2 regions of the Cupriavidus sp. 22TCCZM01-5 genome follow, and region 1 is predicted to be linked to the other one. Evidence: riboswitches for the same ligand, from Rfam matches in the RefSeq annotation. Region 1 holds a riboswitch; the other holds the start of a gene.

The links. A riboswitch is a leader RNA that binds a small molecule or an ion and turns the genes downstream of it on or off. The one in region 1 is predicted to bind glycine.
Region 2: it holds a riboswitch for glycine, as region 1 does, so the genes downstream of both, AC3FNH_RS09240 (D-amino acid dehydrogenase) here and gcvT (glycine cleavage system aminomethyltransferase GcvT) in region 1, are expected to answer to the same signal.

Annotation. Positions count from the first base shown of each region.
Region 1 is NZ_JBYOJR010000010.1:47,239-54,541, forward strand. It holds gene gcvP (aminomethyl-transferring glycine dehydrogenase) at 1-1,457, opposite strand, end outside; gene gcvH (glycine cleavage system protein GcvH) at 1,561-1,941, opposite strand; gene gcvT (glycine cleavage system aminomethyltransferase GcvT) at 2,046-3,173, opposite strand; glycine riboswitch at 3,271-3,404, opposite strand; glycine riboswitch at 3,426-3,514, opposite strand; gene AC3FNH_RS12135 (YMGG-like glycine zipper-containing protein) at 3,577-3,813, opposite strand; gene AC3FNH_RS12140 (UvrD-helicase domain-containing protein) at 4,084-6,180, shown strand; gene AC3FNH_RS12145 (ABC transporter substrate-binding protein) at 6,481-7,303, opposite strand, start outside.
Region 2 is NZ_JBYOJR010000007.1:90,464-97,766, forward strand. It holds gene AC3FNH_RS09225 (ABC transporter permease) at 1-19, shown strand, start outside; gene AC3FNH_RS09230 (GntP family permease) at 134-1,525, opposite strand; gene AC3FNH_RS09235 (sigma-54 interaction domain-containing protein) at 1,815-3,302, shown strand; gene AC3FNH_RS09240 (D-amino acid dehydrogenase) at 3,306-4,556, opposite strand; glycine riboswitch at 4,699-4,798, opposite strand; gene AC3FNH_RS09245 (Bug family tripartite tricarboxylate transporter substrate binding protein) at 5,111-6,118, opposite strand; gene gudD (glucarate dehydratase) at 6,177-7,303, opposite strand, start outside.

The sequences.
Region 1 (7,303 bases):
GCGCTTTCGCGTGCCAGGTTGGCCGGGAAGGCGTCCTCGACCGTTGCCTCGATGGCATCGAACGTCAGCGAGGCCGGCAGCGGCTTGCCGTGCGAGAAGATTTCCCACAGCGCCACCACGTCGTCGCGCGTGGCGGTCTCGTCGAGCGACACGCCGATGCGCGTCGCGCCGGCATGGCGCAGGTTGATGCCGCGCTCGGTCGCGGCGGCGTGGATCGCTTCGGTATTGAAGCCGGTCTCGAACGTCAGCGTGTCGAAGAACGTCGCGTTGGTACGCGTGAAGCCGAGCGTCTGCAGGCCCACGGCCAGCGTGGCCGCCAGGCGATGCACGCGCTGCGCGATGCGCTTGAGGCCTTGCGGGCCGTGGTACACGGCGTACATCGACGCCATCACGGCCAGCAGCACCTGAGCGGTACAGATGTTGGACGTGGCCTTCTCGCGGCGGATATGCTGCTCGCGCGTCTGCAGGGCGAGGCGGTAGGCCTTGTTGCCCTGCGCGTCGATGGTCACGCCGACCAGGCGGCCCGGCATCGAACGCTTGTAGGCATCCTTCACCGCCATGTAGCCCGCGTGCGGGCCGCCGAAGCCAAGCGGCACGCCAAAGCGCTGCGAGTTGCCCACGGCCACGTCGGCGCCCCATTCGCCCGGCGCGGCGATCAGCGTCAGCGCCAGCAGGTCGGCGGCCGCCACCACCAGGCCGCCGGCCGCGTGCACGGCGTCGGCAATGGCGCGGTAGTCGGTCACGTCACCATTGACGCCCGGATACTGCAGCAGCACGCCGAACGCGTGGGCCGAAGCTGCGTCGGCAGCGGGGCCGACCTTCACCTCGATGCCCAGCGGCTTAGCGCGCGTGCGTACCACTTCCAGCGTCTGCGGCAGGACGTCGTCGGCCACGTAGAAGGTGTTCGACGCGTGCTTGTTCACGCGCTGCAGCAGCGTCATGGCCTCGGCCGCGGCGGTGCCTTCGTCCAGCATCGAAGCGTTGGCGATATCGAGGCCGGTCAGGTCGGTGACCATCTGCTGGAAGTTCAGCATGGCCTCCAGGCGGCCTTGCGAGATCTCGGGCTGGTAGGGCGTATACGCGGTGTACCAGGCCGGGTTCTCGAAGATATTGCGCAGGATGACGGCCGGGGTCAGCGTGTTGTAGTAGCCTTGGCCGATAAAGCTCTTCAGGACCTTGTTCTTGCCAGCGAGCTTGCGCAGCTTTGCCAGTGCGGCCTCCTCGGCCAGCGGCTCGGTGAATTCGCCCATCGGCATGCCGTCGCGGCGGCGGATGGCCTCGGGGATCACGGCGTCGATCAGCGCGGCGCGGCTGCTGTAGCCGAGCACCTTGAGCATGTGCTGCTGTTCGGGCGTGTCGGGGCCGATATGGCGAGCGGCGAAGGCGTCGCGCGCCTCCAGTTCGGCCAGCGTGGGCCGGTTACCTTGGGCGGCGGTCATGGGAAGCGGGGCGTTCATGGCAAGAACCTCGTTGGGGCGCGGCGGCAGGTGGTCAGCCATGCCGCCGCGCATCGATACAGTGGCCGGCCCATGCTTGGTGCAGGGGCCGGCGGGCGTGGCGTCAGGCGCCGACGCTGGCCTTGTAGGCGTCGGCCGACATCAGGCCGTTGACGTCGTCGCTGTTGGCCGGCTTGAGCTTGAACAGCCACGCGTCGAAGGCGTCGGCGTTCACGCTTTCCGGCGCGGCCGTGGCGGCCTCGTTGACGGCGATGACTTCGCCGGCCACCGGGGCGTAGATGTCGGAAGCGGCCTTCACCGATTCCACCACGGCGAGCGCGTCGCCGGCGCCAACCGACTTGCCCACTTCGGGCAGTTCCAGGAAGACGATGTCGCCCAGCGCGTCCTGCGCATGGTCGGTGATGCCGATGGTCAGGGTGCCGTCGGCTTCGACGCGCACCCACTCGTGCGACTCGGTGTATTTCAGGTCAGCGGGGAAATTCATGAGGGTTCTCCGGATTCAGATTTGTTCTTGATTCGGGCGCCTGCCATCGGTGGATGGTGCAGGCGCGACGGGCGACCGTTGTGGTGGGCCGGGGCGTTGCCGCCTCAGCTCACGAGTGCCTTGCCATTACGCACAAACGGCAGTTTAACCACAGTCGCCGCGAGTTTGCGGTCGCGGATCTCCACCTGGACGGTATCGCCGACCGCCACGCCCATCGGCAGGCGTGCGAAAGCGATCGACTGCGACAGGGACGGACTGAAGGTGCCGCTGGTGATTTCGCCGTCACCGGCCGCGGTGATGACCTTCTGGTGGGCGCGCAGCACGCCGCCCTTGTCGCGCAGGATCAGGCCCAGGAACTGCTGGCGCTGGCCGGCGGCGGCGAGTGCCGCCTTGCCGGTGAAATCGCGCTCGCTCTGCAGGTCCACGGTCCAGGCCAGGCCCGCGTCCAGCGGCGAGACGTTGATGTCCATGTCCTGGCCATACAGGTTCATGCCGGCTTCCAGGCGCAGCGTGTCGCGCGCGCCGAGCCCGGCCGGGCGCACGCCCGCGGCATCGAGCTTTTCCCAGACAGCGGCAACGCTCTCGGCGGGCACGACCAGTTCGAAGCCGTCTTCACCTGTGTAGCCGGTACGCGCGACCATGATCTCGCCGATAGCAGGATCCTGCACCACGACGGCGTTGAAGGGCTTGAGGGCGTCGGAAGGCTGAGTGGACGGGAAGGCGCTCCACACCTTGGCGCGGGCATTCGGGCCCTGCACGGCAACGATGGCCAGCGGCAGCACGCCAGCCGGGGCCACGTCATCGCGGCGCGGGGTGATGGTCACGCCGCTGCCGGTGGCGTCATTGCGCGCGCCGATCCATTCGATATCGCCGAGCGCCGTGCTGGCATTGACGACCAGGCGGAAGCGGTCCTCGGCGAAGAAATATACGATCAGGTCGTCGATCACGCCGCCTTTCTCGTCGAGCATGCACGAGTACAGCGCCTTGCCCGGGGTCTGCAGCTTGTCGACGTTGTTGGCCAGCAGGCCGCGCAGGAACGCGCGGGTATTCGGGCCCGCCAGGTCGACCACGCACATGTGCGACACATCGAACATGCCGGCGTCGCCGCGCACCGCGTTGTGTTCTTCGATCTGGGAGCCGTAGTTGACTGGCATGTCCCAGCCGCCGAAATCGACCATGCGGGCGCCGAGAGCGCGGTGGATGGCGTTGAGGGGCGTGGCCTGGAGCGTCATGGGAATCCTCGGGGGCAATCTCGGTTGCGAAAACGAAAAAAGGGTCATCCGCCGCAACGCTTGCTTCGCCCGAATGGCGTCGCAATCCGCTGCGGCGGATGACCCCTCTGTCCTCGATACCTGAGAGATTACGAGGCGGCTCTGCCTGATGGCAGGCCCGGTCCTCGCGCGCCCCTTCGGTGGGCACGCTCGCCATCTTAATGGCGGGTGCCGCTCTCCAGAGTGCGGCATGCATCGTGTGCATGTTGCATGCCGATCCGAACGGTCCGTGGTGCCTGAGAGTTTTCGGGTGATACCCCTTCGGCGGCGCAATACTGTGCGCGCTCTCCCGGTCGGATGCGCGCAATGTACGGGAGGGCCCTGCCTTTGTCAACGCGGCAGGCCCGCCCGCTTTCGTCACCCCTTAGCGGTGATGGTGGTTGTCGTCCGTGACCACGTTGCCGACCACGCCGCCGAGCGCGGCGCCGCCGAGGGTACCGACCGCACTGCCGTTGGTCAGCACGGCGCCGCCCACGCCACCGGCGGCCGCACCGATTGCGGTATTACGTTGCTTTGGCGTCATATCGGAACAACCGCCCGCGAGGGCCGCTACTGCCACGCCTACCAGTGTCGCCTTGCCAAGGGCTCGTAGAGTTCTCATGATTGGCTCCGGAAGTGACTTCAAACAGGCCCGGGACGGATCGGAATCCCTCCCGCCTACTCATTAGAAACCGCGATGTGCCGCCGGTTTTGGGACTTACCAAGTGTTACCCCGGTAACATGCGCGCCAAGCAAATACCGGTTTCCGCTGACAGAACCGCCGCTGTCGCGCGTGTTAACATGGCCGGCTTCGCGCCGGCCGCCGACATGCTGCGGCATGTTGCGTACCAGGCGCCTCCGCCGCCCCGCCCACGTCAGACACATCCCACGCATGACCCACGGCCTGAATGCTGCCCAATCCGAAGCCGTCCGCTACCTGGACGGGCCCTGCCTCGTCCTTGCCGGCGCGGGTTCGGGCAAGACGCGCGTGATCACGCAGAAGATCGCGCACCTGATCGAAGACAAGGGCTTCGAGCCGCGCCACATCGCCGCCGTCACGTTTACGAACAAGGCGGCCAAGGAGATGCAGGAGCGCATCGGCAAGCTGATGGAGGGCAAGACCACGCGCGAGGGCAAGCGCCTGCCGCTCAGGCAGCTCACGGTGTGCACGTTCCACTCGCTGGGTGTGCAGATCCTGCGCCTGGAGGCCGAACACGTGGGCCTGAAGCCGCAGTTCTCGATCATGGATTCCGACGACTGCTTCGGCCTGATCCAGGAGCAGCTTGGCACCACCGACAAGAAGCTGATCCGCGGCGTGCAGAGCACCATCTCGCTGTGGAAGAACGGCATGGTCGATCCGGAAGCGGCCATCGCGCAGGCCGCCAATGCAGACGAGCACCAGGCCGCGCTGGTCTACCGCAACTACGTGGCCACGCTGAATGCCTACCAGGCGGTGGATTTCGATGACCTGATCCGCCTGCCGGCCGAACTCTTCGCGCGCAATGAAGCGGTGCAGCTCAAGTGGCAGAACCGCCTGCGCTACTTCCTGGTTGACGAATACCAGGACACCAACGCGTGCCAGTACCAGCTGCTGAAGCTGCTGGCGGGCGGGTCGCACCTGCGCGCGCCGGCGTTCACCGCCGTGGGCGATGACGACCAGGCCATCTACGGCTGGCGCGGCGCCACGCTGGACAACCTGCGCTTGCTCCAGACCGATTTCCCCGACCTCAAGGTCGTGAAGCTCGAACAGAATTACCGCTCGACCGTGCGCATCCTCGAAGCGGCCAATTCGGTCATCGCCAACAACCCGAAGCTGTTCGACAAGAAATTGTGGAGCGAGCACGGCATGGGCGACCCGATCGCCGTGCACCCGATGAACGACGAGGAGCACGAGGCCGAATCCGTGGTGTTTCGCCTGTCAGCGCACAAGTTCGAGCGCCGCGCGCAATTCCGCGACTACGCGATCCTGTATCGCGGCAATCATCAGGCGCGGCTGTTCGAGCAGATCCTGCGGCGCGAGCGCATTCCCTACGTGCTGTCGGGCGGCCAGAGCTTCTTCGACAAGGCGGAGATCAAGGACATCTGCGCCTACCTGCGGCTGATCGCCAACCCGGACGATGATCCCGCCTTCATCCGCGCGATCACCACGCCGCGCCGCGGCATCGGCAACACCACGCTGGAAGTGCTGGGCACGTTCGCGGGCCAGGCCAAGGTGTCATTGTTCGAGGCTGCCATGATGGGTGGCATCGAAGCGAAACTGCAGCCGCGCCAGCTCGAGCCGCTGCGCGTGTTCTGCGAATCGATGGTGCGCCTGGCCGATCGCGCGACCAAGGACCCGGCCAGCGTGGTGCTGGACGACATGATGGAAGGCATCCACTACGAAGCCTACCTGTATGACGCCTTCGACGAGCGCCAGGCCCAGTCGCGCTGGACCAACACGCTCGAGTTCCTTGACTGGCTCAAGCGCAAGGGCACGCGGCCCGAACCGGAGGGCGAGGGCGAAGCCACCGGTTTCGACAATACCGACGGCTTCGGCGACGAAGGCAAGAACCTGCTCGAACTGACCCAGACCGTGGCGCTGATGAGCATGCTGGAAGGGCGCGAGGAAGACCCCGACGCGGTGCGGCTGTCGACGCTGCACGCGTCCAAGGGCCTCGAATATCCGCATGTGTTCCTGGTTGGCGTGGAAGAGGGCATCCTGCCCCATTGCCGCGAGGACGAGGACATGGGTGACGAGAAGATCGAGGAAGAGCGGCGCCTGATGTACGTGGGTATCACGCGTGCCCAGCGCAGCCTGCATATCAGCTGGTGCAAGAAGCGCAAGCGCGCGCGGGAGACATATTCCTGCGAGCCTTCGCGCTTCATCGGCGAGATGAAGCTGGAAGAGGCGCCCGCGCCGAAGGATGAGACACCGGCAATGAGTCCCAAGGACCGGCTTGGCGCGCTGAAGGCTTTGCTCGGCAATGGTGGCAAGGCGGCGCAGGGGTGAGATTTGCGGGAGGCAATATTGCCGATACCAAGCGATATGAATGGGACATGGCCCACGTGCCGGCGCGGGCCTAATATTTTCCGGCGTTGGCGCGGAGCTGTCTTGTGCGGGCGTCGGGCGGTGACGCGGGAATAGGGAAGGGTTGGGGGTGTCGTGTGTTTCGCCGGCTACGCCGGCGAAACAGCGGCGCCTGCCAAGCACGACAACCCCACCATCACCCATCCCCGCACTCCGCTTATCGCCTTGATCTCAGGCGCGCACGCCCGTGTATCGGGCCTGATACAAAGGCGCCACAGGGACCTACCGCGCGCCTGAAGCGGCCAGCTGCACGTAGCGCGAGCCGCGCTGGCCCTGCGTGAAGTCGAGCGTGAAATCGCCCACGTCGATGCGTGCCTGCAGCGCGCGCCGCAGTTCCACCGTGCCGTTGCCGTGCCACCCGCCCAGGGCGCGCACCAGCCACGCCGCGCCGATGTATCCGGCGATGGTCGCAGGCGAGGGCGGTTCATCGAGGTATTGCTTCATGCGGGCCACATGCTCCTTGACCACGCGCAGCGTGGCGGCCTGCGGGCCGGGGGCGACCTGCGTCAGCACCATGCCGCCCGGGTAGCCTGCGCCGAGCACTTCGCGCGCGACCGCAGGGCTGACCGCGGACAACCCGACCAGGAATCCGTACCAGCCTTGCGCGGCCAGCGCGCGGCCCAGGCTCGCATAGGCGAGCGTATCGCCCGCTACGATCACGGCACCCGGCCGTTGCGCCGCGATGGTGCGCGCTGCGGCGTCCGGGCTGCCGCCCAGCGGCACCGCGCGCGTGCCCGTCGTGGATTCCAGCCGGGTCAGCCACGATGCACCGTTGCCGGACGCGGTGGCGGCGAACTCCGCCGAAACCGCCAGGGCCACGCGGGTCAGCCCATAGTCGCGCAACTGCTTCACCGCGGCGTCGAGCTCGGCCTGGTAGTCGGCCCGCGTGAACCAGACGTTGTCCGCGCTCAGGGCAAGGCCCGAGAGCGGCGCCACGATCTGCACGCCGCGCCGGTGCAGTTCGGGCGAGGCCGCCAGCGCGGGCAGCAACCGGTCGCCCGGACCGAACAGCAACTCGGCATGCTCGCTATCCACGAGCGACAGT
Region 2 (7,303 bases), on a different contig from region 1:
GATCAGCCAGATGGCGTGAGGCGCTGGAGAAGGCAGGCTCACGCGGCGGACGTATGGTGAATCGCCTGGGTCCGCTCCCCCTTGTCAGCGCAAGAGGCCAGCGAACCGCCAGGGGCTTTGATGCGGCAAATGGTCAGACCAGGCCGGTCATGTAGTAGACCAGGATGACGAAGAACACCGCCATCGTCTTGATCATGGTGACGGCGAAGATGTCGCGATAGGACTCGCGGTGCGTAAGGCCGGTCACGGCCAGCAGCGTAATCACCGCACCGTTGTGCGGCAGCGTGTCCATGCCGCCGCTGGCCATCGACACCACGCGGTGCAGCACCTCCAGCGGGATGCCGGCCGCCTGCGCGCCCTGGATGAAGGTGTCGCCCATGGCTGCCAGCGCAATGCTCATGCCGCCCGACGCCGAACCGGTGATGCCGGCCAGCGCGCTCACCGAGACCGCCGCGTTGACCAGCGGATTGGGAATGGCACGCAGCGCGTCGCCCACCACCAGGAAGCCCGGCAGCGCGGCGATGACGCCACCGAAGCCGTATTCCGATGCGGTGTTCATGGCTGCCAGCAGCGCGCCGCCCACGGCGGTCTTGCTGCCTTCGGCAAAGCGCTGGCGCACGGTGCCGAACGCGGTCACCACCACCAGCAGGATGCCCAGCAGCAGCGCGCCCTCCACCGCCCAGATCGCAACCACAGAGGCGGTCGGGATGGTCACCGGCTTGGCCAGCCCCGGCAGTTCCAGCGCGCTGGTGGCGCCGTACCACTGCGGGATCTTGCGCGTCAGCACAAAGTTGGCAACACCCACCAGCACCAACGGCGCAAGGGCCAGCAGCGGGCTGGGCAACTGGGCCGTCTCCACCGGTTCCGGCTCATTCAGCAGCGACGTGCCATAGCCCTCGCCCTTCGCCATCGCGGCGCGGCGGCGCCATTCCAGGTAGCCCAGGCCGACCACGATGATGAACAGCGCACCGGCCACGCCAAGGACGGGGGCCGCCCATGCGGTGGTCTTGAAGAAGGTGGTCGGGATGATGTTCTGGATCTGCGGCGTACCGGGCAGCGAATCCATCGTGAACGAGAACGCGCCCAGCGCGATCGCACCCGGCATCAGCCGCTTCGGGATATTGCTCTGCCGGTACAGTTCGGCCGCGAACGGATAGACCGCGAACACGACCACGAACAGCGACACGCCGCCATAGGTCAGCAGCGCGCACACGGCAACGATCACCGCGTTCGCGCGCGAGCTGCCGATATAGCGGATGGCGGCCGCGACGATCGAGCGCGAGTAGCCGGACAGCTCGATCACCTTGCCGAACACGGCGCCAAGCAGGAACACCGGGAAATAGAGTTTCACGAAACCGACCATCTTCTCCATGAAGATGCCGGTAAAGGCTGGCGCCACGGCCGACGGCTCGGTCAGCAGCACGGCGCCGAGCGCGGCCAGCGGGGCGAACAGGATGACGCTGTAGCCGCGATAGGCGGCAAGCATCAGGAATGCAAGGGCAGCAACGACGATCACAAAGGACATGAAGTCTCCGCGAGGATTGTTCTTGGTCTGGGAAATATAGGCCCCGGCGCCCGAAAGTGCCCTGCCAATTTCATTCGTGACAGGCAGCGCGGCAGGGCCCGCGCATCCGGGGACCGGGTGACTTCGCACGGAGCATGCCAGCATTAAACGTGACGAATATGCCTCTTACAGCCAATTTCCCTGCCGCTTCGACTCTGTCGCGTCTTGATTTCGAGACAGTGTGGGATATCCCGCCCATAAGATCGCGCTCGCTTGTGAGACTATTCGTCTCCAATTCGAGAATAAGAACATGGAAACACTGAGCGAAGCCGGGGACAACGTACTGGGCAACTACGATTCCGTGGCGCGCCGCGCGATGGAGTCGCTGTTCCGCACGTTCGAGAATTTCAGCGAAGGCACCATCGTGGTCGATGTGAACGGCCGCGTGGTGTGGATCAACAAGCGCTATGCGGCGCGCTTCGGCTTTGCCGACCCGCGGGATGCGATCGGGCTCGACTGCGAGCGGGTCATTCCCAACAGCCTGCTGCGCGAGGTGGTGGCAACTGGCAAGCCGATCCTGCTCGACATCATGGAAGCCGCGCGCGAGCCGATGATCGTGATGCGCCTGCCGATCAAGGACGATGACGGCAACACCGTGGGCGCGGTGGGCTTCGCGCTGTTCGACGAACTCAAGGCCCTGACGCCGCTGCTGTCCCACTACACGCGCGCCCGCGACGAGCTGGCCGCGACGCGCCGCACGCTGGAGCAGGCGCGCCGCGCCAAGTACACGTTTGCGAGCTTCGTCGGCAATTCGCCGGCCACGCTGGAGGTCAAGCGCCTGGCGCGCCGTGCGGCGCAGGTCGATGCGCCCGTGCTGCTGCTTGGCGAGACCGGCACGGGCAAGGAACTGCTGGCTCATGCCATCCATGCGGGATCGTTGCGCGCCGACCGGCCATTGGTCACCGTCAACGTCGCGGCGATTCCGGAAGCGCTGCTGGAGGTGGAGTTCTTTGGCGCCGCTCCCGGCGCCTACACCGGCGCGGAGCGCAAGGGACGCGTCGGCAAGTTCGAACTGGCCGATGGCGGCACGCTGTTCCTCGACGAGATCGGCGACATGCCGCTCTCGCTGCAGAGCAAGCTGCTGCGCGCGCTGCAGGACAAGGAAATCGAGCCGATCGGCTCGAACCGCATCATCCGTTCCGATGTGCGCATCATTGCCGCAACCTCGGCTGACCTGCCCGCGCTGGTCGAAGCGGGCAAGTTCCGTGCGGATCTCTACTACCGGCTCAATGTCGTGCCGATCTGCGTGCCGCCGCTGCGGCTGCGCCAAGCGGACTTGCTGCCGCTTGCCTACGCGATCCTCGAAGAAATCTGCAGGCGCACCGAACGCGACGCGCCGGTGCTGTCCGACTGTGCGCTCGCCCTGATGGGCGAACACGACTGGCCAGGCAATGTCCGCGAACTGCGCAACACGCTGGAGCGCCTGGTGATGATGCACGACGGCGGCGAAGTCGATGCGTCGATGCTGGCCCCGCTGCTGGGCCGGCGCGCGGTCACGGCGCCGGCCCCTGCGTCCGCCCCGGTGCCCGCGGCGAGCGATACGCCGGCGCCACCGGGCTACGCCGACGCCATGGCGCAGTACGAGGCTGCCTACCTGTCGCAGGCACTGGCCGCTAGCCGTGGCAACGTACCGCGCGCTGCCGCGGCCATCGGCATCAGCCGCGCGGCGTTCTACAAGAAGCTGGTGGCGCACCGCGCGGCCGGGCGCATGGCGCCGGCCGGGGTGACAGAGGACTGAGGGTCAGTGAAGCGGATGGCTCGCGGCGATGGTCTGGGCGATCATCGCTGCCGTGGCGGCCGACAGCGTCCAGCCCAGGTGCCCGTGTCCCGTGTTGTAGAACACGCGCGTGGCGCGGCCACGCGAGACCCGCGGCATCATGTCGGGCATCATCGGCCGCAGGCCGGCCCACGGCACCGACCGCGAGGTCTCGATATCGAAGTTGCGCCGTACCCATGACACCAGCGGCGCTATGCGGTCCGCACGGATATCGCGATTGTCGCCGTTGAATTCCGCGGTGCCGGCAACGCGGAAACGGTCGGCCCCAAGCCGGCTGGTCACGATCTTGGCGCTTTCGTCGAGCAGGCTCACGTACGGCGCGTTCTTCACGCTGCGCTCGTCATCGAGATGCACCGTGATCGAATAGCCCTTGACCGGATAGACATTGAGCCGGTCGCCAAGCATGGCCGCGATATGGCGGCTGCCCACGCCGGCGCACACCACCACCGCCGTCCCCGCGATCTCGCGTTCGCCCCCACCCTGCCCCGAAGCCACGGCGGCTTCCGACGCGGCCACGCGCATCGTGACGCCATCCTTGCGCAGGTCCACCGACTTCACGTCCACGCCATGCACGAACGTCACGCCGAGCCGCTCGCACGCGCGTGCGAGGCCGCGCGTGAACTTGTGAATGTCGCCGGTGGAATCGGACGGCGTGTAGTACCCGCCGTAGTAGTTGCCCTGCAGCGTCGGCTCGATCGAACGGATCTCTTCCGGCGTGACGGCATAGCGTTCCAGGCCGCCTTCCACCAGCATCTGGTTGGTGCGGCCCGCGGCCTCGAAGCTGGGACGGTCGTGATAGAAGTGCAGGATGCCGCGGCGCTCCAGATTGAAATCGATCTGCTCGCGCTCGGCCATCTCGAACAGGCGCTGGCGCGCGGCAATGGCCAGGCGCGTGGTCTCGATGGTGTTGGCGCGGTAGTTGCGCAGGTTGCCGACGAATTCACCGAGCCACGAATACTTGTGCCACGACGGGCGCGGGTTGAGCAGCAGCGGCGCGTCGCGCCTCATCATCCATTTTAGGCCCTTGAGCAGCGTGCCGGCATTGTTCCAGACCTCGGCGTTGCATGCGGAAAGCTGGCCGCCGTTGGCGAACGAGGTTTCCATCGCCGGATAGTGGTGACGGTCCAGCACGGTAACGCGATAGCCCTGTTTCGCGAGGGTATAGGCGGTCGTGACGCCGGTAATGCCGGCGCCGATGACGAGCATGTGAGACATGACAGATTGTCCTGAAGCAAGGATGAATTTGACCGTTGCCGGTCCCCTGCCCCATCTGTCCGTGGTACCTGAGAGCTTGGACATGGCCTGGCCATGCCGTCCCCTTCGGTGGGCGCGAAGCGCCTCTCTCCAGATCTTTACTTGCGACGCCACAGTCCTCGGTGCCTGAGAGTTTCCGGGGCGGTTGCTCCGTCGGCGCCGGACCCGCCTGGCGGCGTTCCGGTCTCTCCTGCGAGGTCGCACGGCGCCGGGGGTTGGTCCGGCGCCGCTTTGCGGCAGGCTTGGAACCTGGCCGCATGGCGATGATATCTGGAAGTGCCCGGGCGCGGGGAATCGGGTTATCCCTAGCAACGCCCAGGCCAAGGCCCTCAGATCACGCCCTGCGCCAGCATCGCATCCGCGACCGAAGTTCCCCGACAGTCAAAACTGCTGCAACCAAATGCGCGGCATCGCTCGCGGCCGGCGGAAATGACAAGGGCGGCCTCATGGCCGCCCTTGTCGAGGCACCCCGCTCCCTTGCGGCAGCGGGACCGGCAAGATGACTCGCCTGCCTACTACTCGATCGTGATCTTGCCCTGCTCGATCACCGACTTCCAGCGCTTGAGCTCCTGGTTCTCGAATTGCACGAACTGCTCGGGCGTATTGGCCACCACCTCGAAGCCGCTTTCAGCCAGCTTGTCGCGCATCTTCGGCTCGTTGAGCGCGCCGACCAGCGCGCCGTGCAGGCGGCTCTTCACGTCGGGCGGCAGGCCGCGCGGCGCAGCGACACCTTGCCACGAATAGACTTCCACGTCCTTCACGCCGCCTTCTGCCATGGTCGGCACGTTCGGCAGCACCGCCGCGCGCTTGTCGGACGTCACCGCCAGCGCGCGCAGCTTGCCGCTGCGGATATGCTGGATCACCGCGTTGATGTTCTGGAACGACACATCGACTTGTCCGGCGAGCAGGTCGGAGATGGCCGGCGCACCGCCCTTGTACGGTACGTGCAAACCGTCGGTGCCGCTCTTCTGCCAGAACAGGGCCGCAGTCAGGTGGTCCGACGAACCGGCGCCCGAGGTCGCGAAGGCGACCTTGCCCGGGTTCTTCTTCATGTAGCCGACCAGTTCCTGCATGGTCTTGGCCGGGAAGTTCGGGTTGGCCACCAGCACATTGGGCGCGCGTACTGCCACGGTGAGCAGGTCGAAGTCCCTGGCCGGATCATAGGACAGGTTCTTCTGCAGGAACGGATTCACCGCATAGACGCCGATCGACGCCACCATCATGGTGTAGCCGTCCGCCGGCGCGCGCTTGACGAAGGTCGCGCCGATCGCGCCCGTCGCGCCGGGCCGGTTATCCACGACAAAGGGCTGGCCCAGCTTCTCGTTGAGCGGCACGGCCAGCATGCGTGCGATGGTATCGGTCGAGCCGCCCGCGGGGAACGGCACCACCACCGAAACCGGTTTTTGCGGCCAGGCCGGGCTGGCCGCCGTGGCCGCGCCGCTCGCGACGGTCACGGCCGCTACCGCTGCCAGGACCATGCCCGCGCCGGCACAGCGGCGCAGCAGCGTGGAAAGATCGATCATTGTTGTCTCCTGTTGAGGTTTGATTGGTCGCTGCCTGCCGGGCCAGCCGACGCGTCCCTTAGCGGACCATGCAGGGCGCCTTGTTGTCGAACTTCCAGCCCGGGATCAGGAACTGCATGGCGATCGCGTCGTCGCGCGCGCCCAGGCCCTTTTCCTGGTAGAGCGCATGAGCGCGTGCCAGCGCCTCCATGTCGAGCTCCACGCCGAGGCCCGGCGTTTTCGGGACCTGCACCATGCCGCCTTCGATCTTCAGCGGGTCGCGCGTCAGGTGCTCGCCGTCCTGCCAGATCCAGTGCGTGTCGATGGCGGTGATACGTCCCGGCGCGGCGGCGGCCACGTGGGTGAACATTGCCAGCGAGATATCGAAGTGATTGTTGGAATGCGATCCCCATGTCAGGCCCCATTCGGCACACATCTGCGCGACCCGTACCGAGCCCTGCATGGTCCAGAAGTGCGGGTCGGCCAGCGGGATGTCGACCGACTGCAGCCGCACCGCGTGGCCCATCTGGCGCCAGTCGGTGGCGATCATATTGGTCGCCGTGGGCAGTCCGGTCGCCGCGCGGAACTCGGCCATGATCTCGCGCCCCGAGTAGCCGTCTTCGGCGCCGCACGGATCTTCCGCATAGGCCAGCACGCCATGCTTGTCGCGGCACAGGCGGATGGCGTCCTTGAGCAGCCAGCCGCCGTTCGGGTCGAGCGTGACACGCGCCTTCGGGAACCGTTCGTGCAGCGCGAGGATCGCCTCCATCTCCTCGTCGCCGCGCAGCACGCCGCCCTTGAGCTTGAAGTCGTTGAAGCCATAGCGCTCGTAGGCGGCTTCCGCCAGGCGCACGATGGCCTCGGGCGTCATGGCCTCTTCATTGCGCAGGCGGAACCACGCGTTGCCGGCCTCCGGCTCGGTGCGGTAGTCGAGCGTGGTGCGGCGGCGGTCGCCGATATAGAACAGGTAGCCGAGCATTTCCACCGCGTCGCGCTGCTGGCCTTCGCCGAGCAGCGCCGCCACGGGCACCTGCAGGTGCTTGCCGAGCAGGTCCAGCAGCGCGGCTTCCAGCGCCGTCACGGCATGGATGGCAATGCGCAGGTCGAAGGTCTGCAGGCCACGGCCGCCGGCATCGCGGCTGGCAAAGGCGGCGCGCGCACGGTTGAGCATGGCCTGGTACTGGCCGATGGGCTGCCCCACCACCA